DNA from 4 places in the Burkholderia sp. NRF60-BP8 genome. Region 3 is predicted to be linked to each of the others. Evidence: riboswitches for the same ligand, from Rfam matches in the RefSeq annotation. Region 3 holds a riboswitch; each other region holds the start of a gene.
What was found. A riboswitch is a leader RNA that binds a small molecule or an ion and turns the genes downstream of it on or off. The one in region 3 is predicted to bind cobalamin.
Positions count from the first base shown of each region.

Region 1: it holds a riboswitch for cobalamin, as region 3 does, so the genes downstream of both, WS54_RS06775 (TonB-dependent receptor domain-containing protein) here and cobW (cobalamin biosynthesis protein CobW) in region 3, are expected to answer to the same signal.
Region 2: it holds a riboswitch for cobalamin, as region 3 does, so the genes downstream of both, WS54_RS25825 (FecCD family ABC transporter permease) here and cobW (cobalamin biosynthesis protein CobW) in region 3, are expected to answer to the same signal.
Region 4: it holds a riboswitch for cobalamin, as region 3 does, so the genes downstream of both, WS54_RS11240 (CbtB domain-containing protein) here and cobW (cobalamin biosynthesis protein CobW) in region 3, are expected to answer to the same signal.

Region 1 covers NZ_CP013372.1:1,468,741-1,472,416, reverse strand. The annotation lists gene WS54_RS06780 (LysE family translocator) at 1-72, shown strand, start outside; gene WS54_RS06775 (TonB-dependent receptor domain-containing protein) at 233-2,161, opposite strand; cobalamin riboswitch at 2,377-2,569, opposite strand; gene WS54_RS06770 (hypothetical protein) at 2,772-3,020, opposite strand; gene WS54_RS06765 (threo-3-hydroxy-L-aspartate ammonia-lyase) at 3,138-3,676, opposite strand, start outside.
Region 2 covers NZ_CP013373.1:2,654,346-2,658,021, forward strand. The annotation lists gene WS54_RS25820 (ABC transporter ATP-binding protein) at 1-772, opposite strand, end outside; gene WS54_RS25825 (FecCD family ABC transporter permease) at 769-1,767, opposite strand; cobalamin riboswitch at 1,928-2,175, opposite strand; gene WS54_RS25830 (ATPase) at 2,330-2,680, shown strand; gene WS54_RS25835 (cell division protein ZapA) at 2,677-2,991, shown strand; RNA gene ssrS (6S RNA) at 3,073-3,254, shown strand; gene WS54_RS25845 (EVE domain-containing protein) at 3,324-3,676, shown strand, end outside.
Region 3 covers NZ_CP013373.1:1,761,967-1,765,642, forward strand. The annotation lists gene WS54_RS21535 (TonB-dependent receptor) at 1-1,730, opposite strand, end outside; cobalamin riboswitch at 1,883-2,147, shown strand; gene cobW (cobalamin biosynthesis protein CobW) at 2,477-3,556, shown strand; gene cobN (cobaltochelatase subunit CobN) at 3,563-3,676, shown strand, end outside.
Region 4 covers NZ_CP013372.1:2,433,142-2,436,817, forward strand. The annotation lists gene WS54_RS11230 (LysR family transcriptional regulator) at 1-697, shown strand, start outside; gene WS54_RS11235 (CbtA family protein) at 720-1,442, opposite strand; gene WS54_RS11240 (CbtB domain-containing protein) at 1,457-1,666, opposite strand; cobalamin riboswitch at 1,700-1,838, opposite strand; gene WS54_RS11245 (histidine phosphatase family protein) at 1,888-2,478, shown strand; gene WS54_RS11250 (inorganic phosphate transporter) at 2,644-3,676, shown strand, end outside.

The sequences.
Region 1 (3,676 bases), on a different replicon from region 3:
TGCGTGTCGGCGGCCGTCGTCGCGGTATTCGGCGCGATCCAGCTGGTCGCCGGCGTGCGCGGGTTGATCTAGGCGTACGGGGCCGCGCGGGCCGACCGGATCTCCGGATCCGATCCCGCGATCCGGGCCGATGCCGATGTCGTCCTCATGCGCTTTTGCCGCGACGTCAATTTTCCGCGCGTGCCGGTGCGGCGCGTTGCGCCGATGCGCCGATGCGCCGATGCGCCGGGCGTCAGAACGTGTAGCTGACCTTGCCGAACGCGGTGCGCCCGAGCGTGTTGTAGCCGTACGCGGTCATGTATTGCCGGTCGAACAGGTTCGACAGCGACGCCGACACCGTCAGGTGCGAATCGATCCGGTACGACGCGCGCAGGCTCACCGTCAGGTACGACGCCAGATACTGCCGGTTGGCCGGATCGTCGAACGTCGAGCCGCCGTACAGCAGCGACGCACCGGTGCTCAACGCGTGCAGCTTCAGTTCGTCCCACGTGTGATCGACGTTCAGGCTGACCGTCTGGCGCGGCCGGCGGCTGAGCCAGGTCCGGTTGGTCTCGTCCTGCGGATTCAGGATGCCGACGGCCACGCTCACCGGCGTCGAGCGGCCGATCGTCCCCTTGTACGACAGGTCGATGCCGCGAATGTGCGAGCGGCCGATGTTCATCGGCGAGAACGTCGCCGGGTTGTACGCGATCAGGTTGTTGACGCGCGTGTCGTAGATCGCCGCGGTGAAGGTGCCGTACGCGGTATTCGCGTCGAGCGCGGCTTCGACCGACGTGCTGCGCTCCGGGCTGAGGGCCGGGTTGCCGTAGCCGGGGTAGTACAGGTCGTTGAACGTCGGCAGACGGAACGCATTGCCGTACGATACGCGCGCCGTATAGACCGGTGTGATCGCCCACGACAGCGCGGCGTTGCCGGTGTTCACGGCTTGCCCGGCGATGATCTCGTGACGGCCGGCGACGAACATCGTCACGCTGCCGAGCGTCGCCGACTGGTGCAGCGAAAACGCGGAGTCGTTGCGCGTCGGCACGCCGCCGGGAATGTCGACCGGCAGGAACGCCTGTTCGCGCGTGAAGTCGTAGGCGAGCTTCGATTCGCCCGACAGCGGCAGGCCGAACAGGTGAAACCCGTGCTCCTGATGGGTCAGCGACGTCGACGTGCTGATCCGCTGCGAGTTGATCTGGTCCGTCGCGAGAGCCGGGTTGTCCGCATGGATGAACTGGCGATCGTTCGCATAACCGAGCGACTGGTCGAACTGCGTATCGGGCGTGATGTCGAGATGGAACGCAACGCCGGTCGTCAACTGATGGTCCAGCTCGCGATTCGCGTAGCCGCTGTTGTCGTAGGACAGATCGGAGCGGTGATACAGCGCGAACGTCGAGATCGACCAGTTGTCGCGCGCATAGCCGAGCCGCGCATCGAGATCCTGCGCGTGATACGGATTGCGGCCGTCTTCGTGGCCGTAGAAGAACGGCCGCGTCGCGTCGATGCCGGCCGTGTTGTAGTCGTGCAGCCCGAGCGAATAGGTGAGCCCGCCGAGCGCGGCGAGCGGCCCCGTCGACGGCACCGTGCCCGACGTGCGGAACTGCGTGTCGAACGTCTTGTTCGAGCCGCCGCCGAACGACACGGTGGTCTGGTTCGGCTGGTTGGCGGCGCGGCGCGTGAACAACTGCACGACGCCGCCCATCGCGTTGTTGCCGAACGATGCGGCGGCCGGGCCGGAGATCACTTCGACGCGCTCGAACGCTTCGGTCGGCAGGTCGGCCCACGGCGCGATGCCGGTGGTCGGCGAGCCGATCCGGATGCCGTCGATGAACACGGCGACCTGGCTCGCCGACGCGCCGCGAATGCTGACCGACGCGGACGAGCCGGGCCCGCCGTTCTGCGCGACGGTCACGCCCGGCAGCGTCGCGAGCGCCTGCGTGATGCTCGGGTCGGTCGGCGACAGCCGGTCGAGATCCTCGCGCGTGAGCACCTGCGTCGACGCATAGCGCCGGTCGAACGATTCGGGCAGGTGCCGCGTGTCGGTCACGCTGATCGTCGGCAGGTCCGTGCCGTCGGCGGGCGCGGCGGGCCGTGCAGGCGCCGTGTCGCCGGCCGCGTGGGCGAGCGGGGACAACAGCGCGGTGGCGACGGACGTGGCGAGCAGGTGACGAATGGTCATGAGGCGGCGGGACAAAGCGTGAAGCGGGTACGGCGATCGTGAGCGCAAGGCGGACGGGGGGCGCATGCCGACGGCGTGTCGGTGCGACGCTTCCGGCCGGGAAGCGGATTCGGGAACGATGGACATCTGACGGATCCTGAGGTCGGGTCGTCCATGCAACGGGCGGCCGCCAACGGCGGTGCTTGCACATCGGGACACCCCGCCCGGTGCGGCTGCTGGACCTCGGGTCGATGGCAGGTCTCCTGGCTCGCGGGTCGCCATCCGTGCAGGCCTTCCCGGTTTCCCAGTGGCACGCGGTGGCACGGATTCGCCGCTCACAGTTGCGGGGGCAGCCGCAGATTCGAGGCGTTGCCTCGCCTGCGTTCCCTTTTGATCCCATCCCTGGGAACCATCAGCGCGCAAGGGTAATGGCGTGCATGTAGGCACGTCAATCGTTCGTCTGCGCGCGGATGCGAAAAAACGTCATCGATCGGCGTCGGCTTTCCGGATCCTTTCGTTCGACGTGCCCGGAGCGCGTTTCAGGTCTGAAGAAACGGCCGGGTTCGACCGCATGCCGTCGCGCCGGAGCCGGCTGCCGTCGCGCCGAATGTCGACGGTCGGGCGCGTGTCGTTACATATGCGTGCCGGCATGTGCGCGGCCGCCCGGGTCGCCGCCGCGGTTGGGCGGCGTATTGTTCTGATCGATCTTCGCGAGCACGAAGCCGGCGGGCGGCAATGCGGCGGACGAACGGTGCATCGCGTGCCCGACCGCGGGGTGAGGCGACGCGGCGGAAAAAACGGATGTCGTCACGCCCGGTTGAGCGAACGCCGACAGGGAAACGGCCGCCAGGGCGGCGGCGACGAACGCGTGCGTATTCATGACCACTCCTGCATGACTGACTTCGGGACGACCTAATCAGTCTAGGAGGCGAAACTTAACGCGACGTGAAGGCCGCGCTGCGCGCGCATGACAAGATCTTCATGCGCGCGCAGACGGTCAGGCCGGTGCCGACACCAGCGCGCAGAAGTTCTCGAGATCGACGTTGCCGCCGCTGATCACCACGCCGACGCGCTTGCCCTGCAGCGCATCCTTCATCCGCCGCACGGCGGCGAACGACAGGCAGCCGGTCGGCTCGACGACGATCTTCATACGGGTGGCGAAGAAGCGCATGCAGTCGACGAGTTCCGCGTCCGTCGCGGTCAGGATGTCGTCGACGTCGCGGCGCAGGATCGGAAACGTCAGGTTGCCGAGATGCTGCGTCTGCGCGCCGTCGGCGATCGTACGCGGCGTGTCGATGTGCACGATCGTGCCGGACCGGAGCGATTGCTGGGCGTCGTTGCCGGCTTCGGGCTCGACGCCGTACAGCTTCGCATGCGGCGACAGCGCACGCGTGGCGAGCGCGGTGCCCGACAGCAGTCCGCCGCCGCCGAGCGGCGTGAACACCGCGTCGAGCGGGCCGACTTCGTCGAACAGTTCCTTGGCCGCGGTGCCCTGGCCGGCGATCACGTCCGGGTGATCGTAGGGCGGCACCAGCG
Region 2 (3,676 bases), 890 kb from region 3:
CGCGGATCAGCACGAGCGGATAGCCGAACGCGTCGCTCGCGCGCTCGGGCGTCAGCACGTCGTGCACGGGGCCGGCCCACGCATGGCCGCGGCCGTCGAGCAACAGCGCATGCGTCGCGAAACGTCGCGCGAGGTTCAGGTCGTGACACGAAAACATCACCGTGCGCGGGCCTGCCGCGAGCCACGCGGCCAACGCGGTCAGGCAGTCGATCTGGTGATGCAGGTCGAGATGCGCGAGCGGCTCGTCGAGCAGCATCAGCGGCGCATCCTGGCACAGCGTCGCGGCCAGCGCGACCCGCTGCCGCTCGCCGCCCGACAGCGACATCACGTCGCGCGACGCGAGCGCGCTCAGGTCGAACGTCGCGAGCGCATCGCGCGCGGCCGTGCGGTCGCCGTCGCGCTCCCAGCCCCAGCCGCCGAGATACGGAAAGCGGTTCAGCAGCACCGTATCGAACACGGTCGCGCTGAACGCATCGTGCAATTGCTGCGGCATCAGCGCGCGGCGCTGCGCGAGTTGCCCGGGACGCCACGCGGCAAGCGGCCGGCCGTCGATCTCGACGTGTCCGCCGGCCGGCGGCTGCAATCCCGCGAGCGTGGCGAGCAGCGTCGTCTTGCCCGCGCCGTTCGGTCCGGCGACACACCAGATCTCGCCGGGGCGGAACGCCTGCGTGAAGCGCTCGAGCAGCGTGCGCGCGCCGGCCTTCAGCGTCAGCTCGACGGCCCTGTAGCGCATGTCGCCGGCAGCGGCGTGCGGTGCGGCGGCGCCCGTCATCGCATCGGTCTCCTCAGCAACATCCACAGGAACACCGGCACGCCGATCAACGCGGTCATCGCGCCCACCGGCAATTGCGCGGGCGCGATCGCGGTGCGCGCCAGCAGGTCGGCCGCCATCACGCCGCCGCCGCCCGCAAGCATCGCGGCCGGCAGCAGCATCCGCTGGTCGTTGCCGAACGCGAGCCGCAACCCATGCGGCACGACGAGCCCGACGAAGCCGATCGTACCGGCCGTCGTCACGGCGGCCGCGGCGGCCAGCGACGCGACGAGATAGATCCGCACGCGCAGGCGTGCGACCGGCACGCCGAGCGCGAGCGCGGTCGCGTCGCCGCGCAGCAGCACGTTCAGTTGCGGCGCGGCCGGCAGCGCGACGCATGCGCTCAGCAACAGCGCGCCCCACGCGAACCACGGCGCCGTCGCGCCGTTCAGGTCGCCCGTCAGCCAGAAGATGATGCCGCGCAGCCGCGCGTCGGGCGCGAGCGACAGCAACAGCGTGACGAGCGCGCCCCACCCCGCCGCGATCACGACGCCCGTGAGCAGCAGCCGCGGCGAGGCGTCGCGCGATTCGCCGCGCCACAGCTCGCGCCTCGCGAGCCCGAGCACGAGCGCGACCGAGACGAGCGAACCGGCGAACGCCGACGCGTCGACGAGCCACCACGCGCCGCCCGCGATCATCGCGACGAGCGCGAAGCCGGCCGCGCCGCCGGACACGCCGAGCACGTACGGCTCCGCGAGCGGATTGCGCAGCAGCACCTGCAACAGCGCACCGGCCAGCGCGAGCAGCGCGCCGCACGCGAAACCCGCGAGCGCGCGCGGCAGGCGCAGCGTCCGGACGATATCGGCGAACAGGGTATCGCCGCCGTGCGGCACGAGCGACGCGAGCGCCTGCCACGGCGACATCGGCACGCTGCCGATCGACAGCGACGCGACGAACAGCAGCGCGACCGCGGCGGCCAGCGCGGCCCAGATCGCGGCGGCGCGCGCGGCGCTCATGCCGCGCCCGGCCGCGCGCACGACGCGCGGCACATCCGCTTGCGGGAGCCGGCCGGGCGCGACGGCGGCGCGTGGCGGACGATTGGGGTCGGCATCGAAGAAACGTTCCGTGAACCGTTGCGCGTCCCGCTTCCCCGCAGGCCGCGTGTCATGGAGCCCGTGCGGGCTCCCCGTCTCGGCCGGTATCCGGGCTGGCGGCGGTCCGGCTCGCCTTCCCGCGCGATGACGCGCAGTGGCCCGCGCCCGCATGCGACTGCATGCGAAACGCGCCCGAGCCGGCCTGCGTCACGCGACGCGGCCGCTTACCGTTGCGGGGGCAGCGCAGGTCGGCGCGCTCCTGGAGCCCGCACCCTGCTTCCCGTTTAACCGCGCGTCCTGCGCGCGAGCACCGAGGCGGCGCCAGTTTAGGAGCCGGTCGCGCGAGCGTCAAGGAAGCGTCCGGACCCGCGCGGGACGCGCCTATTCGCGGCAAGAAGCAGGGGTGTTACGACTGGAAACGTTACAGATGTCGGATTGCGCGTTATTCCGCGCTAAAATGCTGGGTCTTTAGAGGACGCAGCAAATGCTCAACGAACTCGAAACCCTATCTCAAAATATTGGCCGTCTGATTTCGCTGAACAAGCGCTATCACTCGGAACGGCTCGCGCTCGAGGAGCAGGTCGCGCAATTGCGCGCGGAAGCGGACACGGTCCGCGCGGAGCTCGCGCAGCTGCGCGACGAACGCAATGCGCTCGCGGCCGAGCGCGACACGTTGTCGGCGAAGATCGACGACGCCCAGGTGAAACTGAACGCGATTCTCGAAAAGCTGCCGCGCTCGAAGGGCGCGGAGCAAGCCGACAACCAGCTCGACCTGCTGGATGCGCAGGCGCGCACGGATGGCGATGACACGGCCAGCCACGGAGAACATGCATGAGCACCAAGCAGATCGAAGTCTCGATTCTCGGTCAGCCCTATCGGCTCGCCTGTTCGGCCGAGACCGAAGCGGCGCTGCTCGAAGCGGTCGCGCGCGTCGACGCCGAAATGTCGAAAATCCGCTCGAACAGCTCGGTGCGCGGCACCGATCGCATCGCGGTGATGGCGGCGCTGTCGCTCGCATCGGAATTGCTGCGGCTGCAAACGAGCGTGCGGCATGGTGAAGCGTTTCCGGCGGAGGAAATCCGTCGTACAATGCACCAGATGAACGAACAGCTCGGCGCGGTGCTCGCACAGCACGAGACGCAGTAACGTTTCAAACGATGCGTCGATTCCCCTTGATCTCGACGGTCAACGGTGGTCAAATTGGCGCATCGAATCACAGTTCAGTCAGCTTCCCTGCCTGGTTCGCCAAGGTCATATATTCCTTGAACCAATGCCATGTGCACGGTTGCGGAAATTTGTAGCACGGGCGCGCGCGTCACTCTGTCTGATGTACCCGAAGTGCTGCTAACTGCGACCAATTCTGAACCTCAGGTTCAGGATGCCGGCCTAGCGGCCAAGGTGGGGGCCTATCCAACGGCATCGGGCAAGTCCCGGTGCCGTTTTCTTTTGTAGCAGCCTTTTCTGCGTCGACCACGACCATGCAATACTGGCTGATGAAGTCCGAACCGGACGAAGCAAGCATCGACGATCTCGCCGACGCACCGCAGCGCTCGCTGCCGTGGACGGGTGTGCGCAACTATCAGGCGCGCAATTTCATGCGCGACACGATGAAGATCGGCGACGGCGTGCTGTTCTATCACTCGAGCTGCCCCGAGCCGGGCATCGCCGGGCTCGCCGAAGTCTCGTCGACGCCCTACCCCGATCCCACGCAGTTCGATCCGAAAAGCCCCTATTACGACCCGAAATCGACGCAGGAAGCGCCACGCTGGCTGCTCGTCGACGTGCGCTTCGTGAAGAAGTCTCCGCTCGTGCCGCTCGCCACGCTGCGCGA
Region 3 (3,676 bases):
TCCAGGCCGCGATTGCGCTCGAGGCCGTTGAGGTCGAAGAACCCGGGCCGAACCGGATCGGCGACGCGGCGGTTGTACAGATCGAGCTGGAACAGTGCGAGCGTCGTGCTCAGTGCGCCATCGCGCCAGTCGCTTTTCACGCCGATCTCGTACTGGCGGTTGTATTGCGGGCCGAGATCGTTGGCGTTGCCGCGCGCGTCCGGCGTGATGCCGATCAGGTCGCCGCCGACCGGCGCGAAGCTCTTGCTGTACGACGCATACACGCTGTGCGCGCCAACCGGCGACCACACGACGCCGAGCCGCGGGCTCCATGCCGTCGTCGTGCGCCGCGCATGCAGCCCGTTCAGCGCGTTGGTCGAATCGACGTCGAAGCGTTCCGCGCGCAGGCCGCCGAGCAGTTTCCACGCTCGCCCGAGGTCGATGCGATCCTGCGCGAAGATCGCGTAGTCGCTGACGCGATGGCGGTTCATCGCATACGGGCGCGGCGCCGCGCCGGCCGGCGCGAGACGATCCGGTCCGGTGATCGGGACCGGCGCCGCATCGGCCTGCCAGAGCGTCGGGCTGCGTTTCTGCCAGCCGTATTCGATGCCGAACAGCAGGTGATGCAAGCCGGGCCCGGTCGCGACTTTGCCGCTCAATTCGACGCCGGTCTGCACGTTGAGATGCGTCATGTCCTGCAGATAGCGCGCACGTTGCACGCGCCGGTAGTCGCGCGGCTTCGTGACGTAGCTTTGCGTGACGTAGGTATTGTCGAAGGTGCTGTGCAAATCCAGCACGCCCAGTGTATGGCGCAGTGTCCAGTCGCCGTCGAGCACGTACGTGACGACCGAGCGCCCGTTCATGTTCTTGTCGCGGACGGTGTCGCGGTCCGCCGCGCCGAAGAAGGTCGCGCGCGGCGCGGACGGCAGCGAGAACGCGATCGGCCTGCCGGCCGCGTCGATCGCGGCGACCGGCGCCGGCATGCCGCGATCGGGCACGCGTTGGTACGTGTCGTATTCGAACTGCAGCAGCCAGCTTCGCCGTGCGTCCTGCCATTTGATCGACGGCGCGACGTACTGGCGCGTGCCGTCGACGTGGTCGCGGAAGCTGCCTGCGTGTTCGCGGCCCGCATTGAGCCGCATGCTCCATGCGCTCGACAGCATCCGGTTGAGATCGACCGATGCGCCGAGCCGTCCGTAACTTCCGGTCGCCGCCGACACATGTCCGAAGTTTTCCGGCAACGGCTGCTTGGTGATCCGGTTGATGACGCCGCCGCCGCTGCCGCGCCCGTACAGCGCCGCGGCCGGTCCCTTCAGCACTTCGACGCGTTCGATATTGCCGAGACTGCGCACGTATTGCGCGTCGTCTCGCATGCCGTCGAGCAGCAGGTCGCCCGCGGCGGAAAAGCCGCGGATGCGGAACGCATCGAAGCGCGTATCCGACGTATTGGAAACACCCGGCACGCCGGCCAGCGCGTCGGCAAGCGTGCGGCCGCCATAGGACAGCGTTTCCTCGACCGGGACGCTGTCGATGGTTTGCGGTACGTCGCGCGGATCGCTCGCGGTGCGGGTCGCCGTGCTCACGCTTTCGGCGCGCGGATCGTTCGGATGGCGTCGGCTGCGCACCTCGAGCGCGGGCAGCTCGTCGTCGAACTCGGCCGCCGGGGCAGGGCAGGGAGCAACGCAGGCGATCGAGCACAGCGACAGGGCCAGCACAGGAAACCGCCGCCCGGATATCTGTCGTTTCGACATGGAAATTTAAGGATGACTGAGTGATTGCCTCACATGGCCGTTGCGTGATGGTTGGCTTCGTTATCGGGCGAAGTTTATCTTACGAAGTTGAAAACGACAATCATTCGCGTTTGCCGCCGACCGCTCGCCTTGACGCTCCCCGCACCGCCGCCTACACTCGCACGCGTTTTGGTGCTCGCGCGCGCCGCTCCGGCGCACGCAGTTAAACGGGAAACAGGAAGCCTGCCTGCGCCGCAGTCGAGCCAACCTGTGCTGCCCCCGCAACGGTAAGCGAACGTGTCGCGCGCAGCGCGATGCAGCGCCGCTTCGCCGCATGCCCCGCGCATGCGGACGACCGCCACTGGATGCCGCGCGTATCCGGGAAGGCGAAGCGGCGTGTTCGTCAGCCCGGATACCGGCCTAAACGTTGGGGTTCAGCGCCGCGGGGAGGCGGCGCATCGTCCACGGCCGCAGCAGGCCCGACGCCCGGTGTTCGACGCTTCCTTCGTCCATCTGCCGCCGCGCGCACGCGAGTGGCCGCCGTGGCGAACGGCAGGCGGCGCGGGGCGGGGCCGGCGGCAGCCGTGTTGACATTCACGATGTCGACCGTTCGCAAGGAAGCACCATGCCCGATTCGTTGTTCCGCCCGTCCTGCGGCTGTCCGGCCGGACCGCGCGGCGATCTTCCCGCGTCCCGTCCCGTGAATGGCCGCGCCGCCACCGACGCGACGCCCCCGGCCTGATTCCATTCCCGTCACAGGACCTACCATGACCCTACGCAAGCTTCCCGTCACGATCGTCACGGGCTTTCTCGGCAGCGGCAAGACGACGCTGATGCGCCATATCCTGCAGCACGCCGAAGGCCGCCGCATCGCGGTGATCGTCAACGAATTCGGCGAGCTCGGCATCGACGGCGAAATCCTCAAGGGCTGCGGCATCGGCTGCGACGATGCTCAGGGCGAGGCATCGGGCCAGTTGTACGAACTCGCGAACGGCTGCCTGTGCTGCACCGTGCAGGAAGAGTTCTATCCGGTGATGGAAGCGCTCGTCGAGCGCCGCGCGGACATCGATCACGTGCTGATCGAGACGTCGGGTCTCGCGCTGCCGAAGCCGCTCGTGCAGGCGTTCAACTGGCCGACGATCCGCAACAGCTTCACGGTCGACGCGGTCGTGACCGTCGTCGACGGGCCGGCCGCCGCGAGCGGCCAGTTCGCGGAAAACCCGCAGGCCGTCGACGCGCAGCGCCGCGCCGATCCGAATCTCGACCACGAATCGCCGCTGCACGAACTGTTCGCCGATCAGCTGTCGTCCGCCGATCTCGTGATCGTGAACAAGGCCGACCTGGTCGGCGACGCCGAGTTCGCGCGGATCGAAACCGCGATCCGCGACGAGATCCCACCGCAGGTGAAGATCGTGCGCGCGACGCGCGGCGAGCTCGACCTCGCGATGCTGCTCGGGTTGGAGTCGGCATCGGAGGACACGATCCACCTGCGTCACGACCATCACGGTGCGGCCGACGACGGCGATCACGATCACCATCACGACGATTTCGATTCGGTGGTGGTGTCGGGCGACGCCGGCACGCGCGAAGCGACGATCGCCGCGCTGCAGCGCGTGGTCGAAGCGCACACGATCTATCGCGCGAAAGGCTTCGCCGCGCTGCCCGGCGCGCCGATGAGGCTCGTGATCCAGGGCGTCGGCCGCCGCTTCGACAGCTATTTCGACCGCCGCTGGCAGGACGGCGAAACGCGCGCGAGCCGCTTCGTGCTGATCGGCGAGGATCTCGACGCAGCCGCGCTGCAACGCGCGTTCGACGCCGCGTGCGCGGCCGAGCCGCAACAGGCGTAACGCACGATGCATCTGCTGCGCACCACGCCGGGCGGCTTCGTCGACGATACGCAGGGCGTCGTCCGGATCGACCAGCAGCCGGCCGACATCGTCATCCTGAGTTCGGCCGACACGACGCTG
Region 4 (3,676 bases), on a different replicon from region 3:
GCTGCTGCCGCAGTTCGAGCTCGCCGAGGAACGGATGAAGCAGTACGCGAAAGGCGAGCGCGGCACGCTGCGCATCGGGATGGAGTGCCACCCGTGCTACCAGTGGCTGCTGAAGGTCGTCTCGCCGTACCTGTCGTGCTGGCCCGACGTCGACGTGGACGTGAAGCAGCGCTTCCAGTTCGGCGGCATCGGCGCGCTGTTCGGTTACGACATCGACGTGCTCGTGACGCCCGATCCGCTGAACAAGCCGGGGCTGCGCTTCGATCCCGTGTTCGACTACGAACAGGTGCTGGTGGTCGCGGATTCGCACCGGTTCGCGCATGTCGACTACGTGAGCCCCGAGCAACTGACCGACGAGATCCTGATCACGTACCCGGTCGAAACCGACCGGCTCGACATCTACAACCAGTTTCTGACGCCGGCCGGCATCGTGCCGAGGCGACACAAGTCGATCGAGACCACCGACATCATGTTGCAGATGGTCGCGAGCGGGCGCGGCGTGGCCGCGCTGCCGCGATGGCTCGCCGACGAGTACGCGGACCGGATGCCGGTCGTGCCGGTCAAGCTCGGCAAGCAGGGCATCGCGAAGCAGATCTTCCTCGGCATCCGCGAAGCGGACGCGTCGATCGACTATCTGGCCGCGTTCGTCGCGCTGGCGCGCGAATCGACATGGAGCGCGCCGCGCATGCTGCGCTAGGCGCGTCCGGTTGCCTCGCGCGTCAGGCGGCGCGCATGCCCGCGCGTTCGCCGCGCTCGACCCACGCGCCGAACAGCAGGCCGATCGTCGTCCACATGATCACCTGCATGCCGATGGCCGCCACGCGGAATTTCCACAGCAAGGCCGCCGGGAAATCGGCCGGCAGTTCGCTGACCGACGGCAGCCCGATCTGCACGGCCGCGATGATCGCGACGAACACGAGCCCCGCGACGATCGACGCGTTCCATTGGCCAAGCTTCGCCAGCAGATGGCGACGCACGCCGACCGAGAACACCATCGTCGCGACCGAGATCGCGATCATCAGGAAGAACAGGCCGGTGCGATAGCCGATCGTGTCGGGGTCGCCGACCGACGGCGGGTTGGCCGGGTACTTGAGGTTCGGCACGATCACGAGCGCGACGAACGCCGCCAGCGCGAGCCACGCGGCCAGCGGCCGTGCCGGCAGGCGACTGCCTCGTCCGTATGCATACGCGAAGACCAGCGAGAACAGCCCGCCAAATGCCGCGCCGTAGGTCACGACACCCGTCAGCAACCCGAGGCCGGCCTGCGTGTGGCGACTGACCAGCTCGGGTTCCGGCGCCTCGCCCTGGGCGGCGGCGGTTTTTTCCTCTAAGGAGATCGCCTGATCGACTTGCGGTTCGCCGACCATTTTCGCGAACCCGAACGTGAGAAGCCCCGCGGCGATGCCTGCGAGCATCCCGCGCATGAGCAGCTTTCCGACCATCTTGTTACTCCGCGTCAGTGGCAGGGAAAGCCGAGCAGATGGCGGCCGTCGTGGACGAATTCGTGGACGTACATGCCCGGCACGAGCGACGTCGCGCCCTGTTCCGCGCCGACGAAATAGAGTGCGAGCAGCAGGATCAGGCCGACGAACACGGCCCACGGCAACAGTTCACGGACGGGAATGGGCGCCGGCACGACCGCCGGCTTCAGCACTGCTTCGCTCATGGATGCACCTCAGGGGAATCGCGCCCCGACAAATGATGGATGGGTACGAAGGCAGGTCTGACTTCCGGGATCGTCGATTCCCCGGTTACAGTGGCGCGACCGCGCCGGAATTGCACCGGCTTCCGCGCTTCGTATCGGGCGAATTGTACGCGCGAACGTTCGCGTATTGAAGCGATGACACACGGCAAGTGCGCACCGCTCCCGATCGCCCGACAACCGACATGAACATGCATGCCTCGCTGCGCCTGATCGCACACGCATCGACCCGCGCAATGCGCACCGGCACGTTTCCCGACGACGATCCGCTCGACGCGCACGGGCTGGCCGAAGCCACTGCGCTGCGCGGCCGCTGGACGGTCGGTGCCGGCTCGCTCGTGCTGTGCAGCCCGGCGCGCTGCGCGAGGCAGACCGTTGATGCACTCGGACTGCACGCCGATATCGACGATGCGCTGCGCGACATCGATTACGGCAATTGGCGCGGCAAGCGGCTGCACGATCTCGCGCGCGACCTGCCCGACGAACTGGCGGCGTGGATCGGCACACCGTCCGCGTCGCCGCATCGCGGCGAATCGTTCGACGGTGCCGCGCGTCGGGTCGGCACATGGTTGAGCGCACTGCCGCCCGATCGCGACGTCGTCGCGATCACGCATGCGCCGATCGTCCGCGCGGCCATCGCGCATGTGCTGCGGATGGGTACCGGGGCAGCCATACGCCTCCACGTCGCGCCGCTGTCGTGCACGACGTTCGTCGCGTCGCCGGCCGGCTGGACCCTGGCCGCGACGGACGATGACTCGCGCGACACCGGCGCGTAAGCCGCTGTCGTGTTCACTATGTGAGCGGACGATGCGCCCCCGACGCTTCGCATGCCGCCGCTCGCCTTACATCCCGTAAGACACTCCGTTCGGCATCCCGACTGTCATCAAACTGACTGCTAGCCGCAGCTAGGATCGGACGAGGCTCCCTTACGAGATGTCGTCATGAATCAACCTGCTTCGTCCGCCCCGAACAATTCGGCCTCCGTCGCGCGCACCCGGCAGATCGGCTATACCGTCTTCCTGTTGGTGCTCGTGCTTGGCGCCGCCTATATCGCCACGCACCTGGTCGACGATTTGTCGCCGGTCCGCGAAGGGTCGATGTTCCCGTACCTGCTGCTCGGCGCAGCACTGCTGATCGCCCTCGGCTTCGAGTTCGTCAACGGCTTCCACGACACCGCGAATGCGGTCGCGACCGTGATCTATACGCACTCGCTCACGCCGAACGTCGCGGTGATCTGGTCGGGCATGTGGAACTTCCTCGGCGTGATGGTCTCGAGCGGAGCCGTCGCGTTCGGCATCCTGCAGTTGCTGCCGGTCGAGCTGATCCTGCAGGTCGGCAGCGGCTCGGGCTTCGCGATGGTGTTCGCGCTGCTGATCGCCGCGATCGTCTGGAACCTCGCGACCTGGTATTTCGGGTTGCCGTCGTCGAGCTCGCATACGCTGATCGGGTCGATCATCGGTGTCGGGCTGATGAACCAGTTGATGCACGGGCCGTCCGGCACGAGCGGCGTCGACTGGGGCCAGGCGCTCGGCGTCGGCAAGTCGCTGCTGCTCTCGCCCATCGTCGGTTTCCTGTGTGCGTCGCTGTTGCTGCTCGTGCTGAAGGCCGTCGTGCGGATTCCCGAGCTGTACAAGGAGCCGCCGAAGGACCAGCCGCCGCCGTTCTGGATTCGCTGCCTGCTGATCCTCACCTGCACCGGCGTGTCGTTCGCACACGGGTCGAACGACGGACAGAAAGGGATGGGCCTGATCATGCTGATCCTGATCGGCACGGTGCCGACCGCGTATGCGCTGAACAAGGCCGTCACGCCCGCCGAATCGCAGACCTTCGTGGCGGTCGCGAACCAGGCGGCCGCGACGTTCGGAAAATACACGAACGGCGTCGCGCCTTCCTCGAATCCGCGCGCCGATGTCGAACACTACGTTCAGCATCGTGAACTGACGCCCGCCGTGCTGCCGGCCGTGGCGCAGTTGT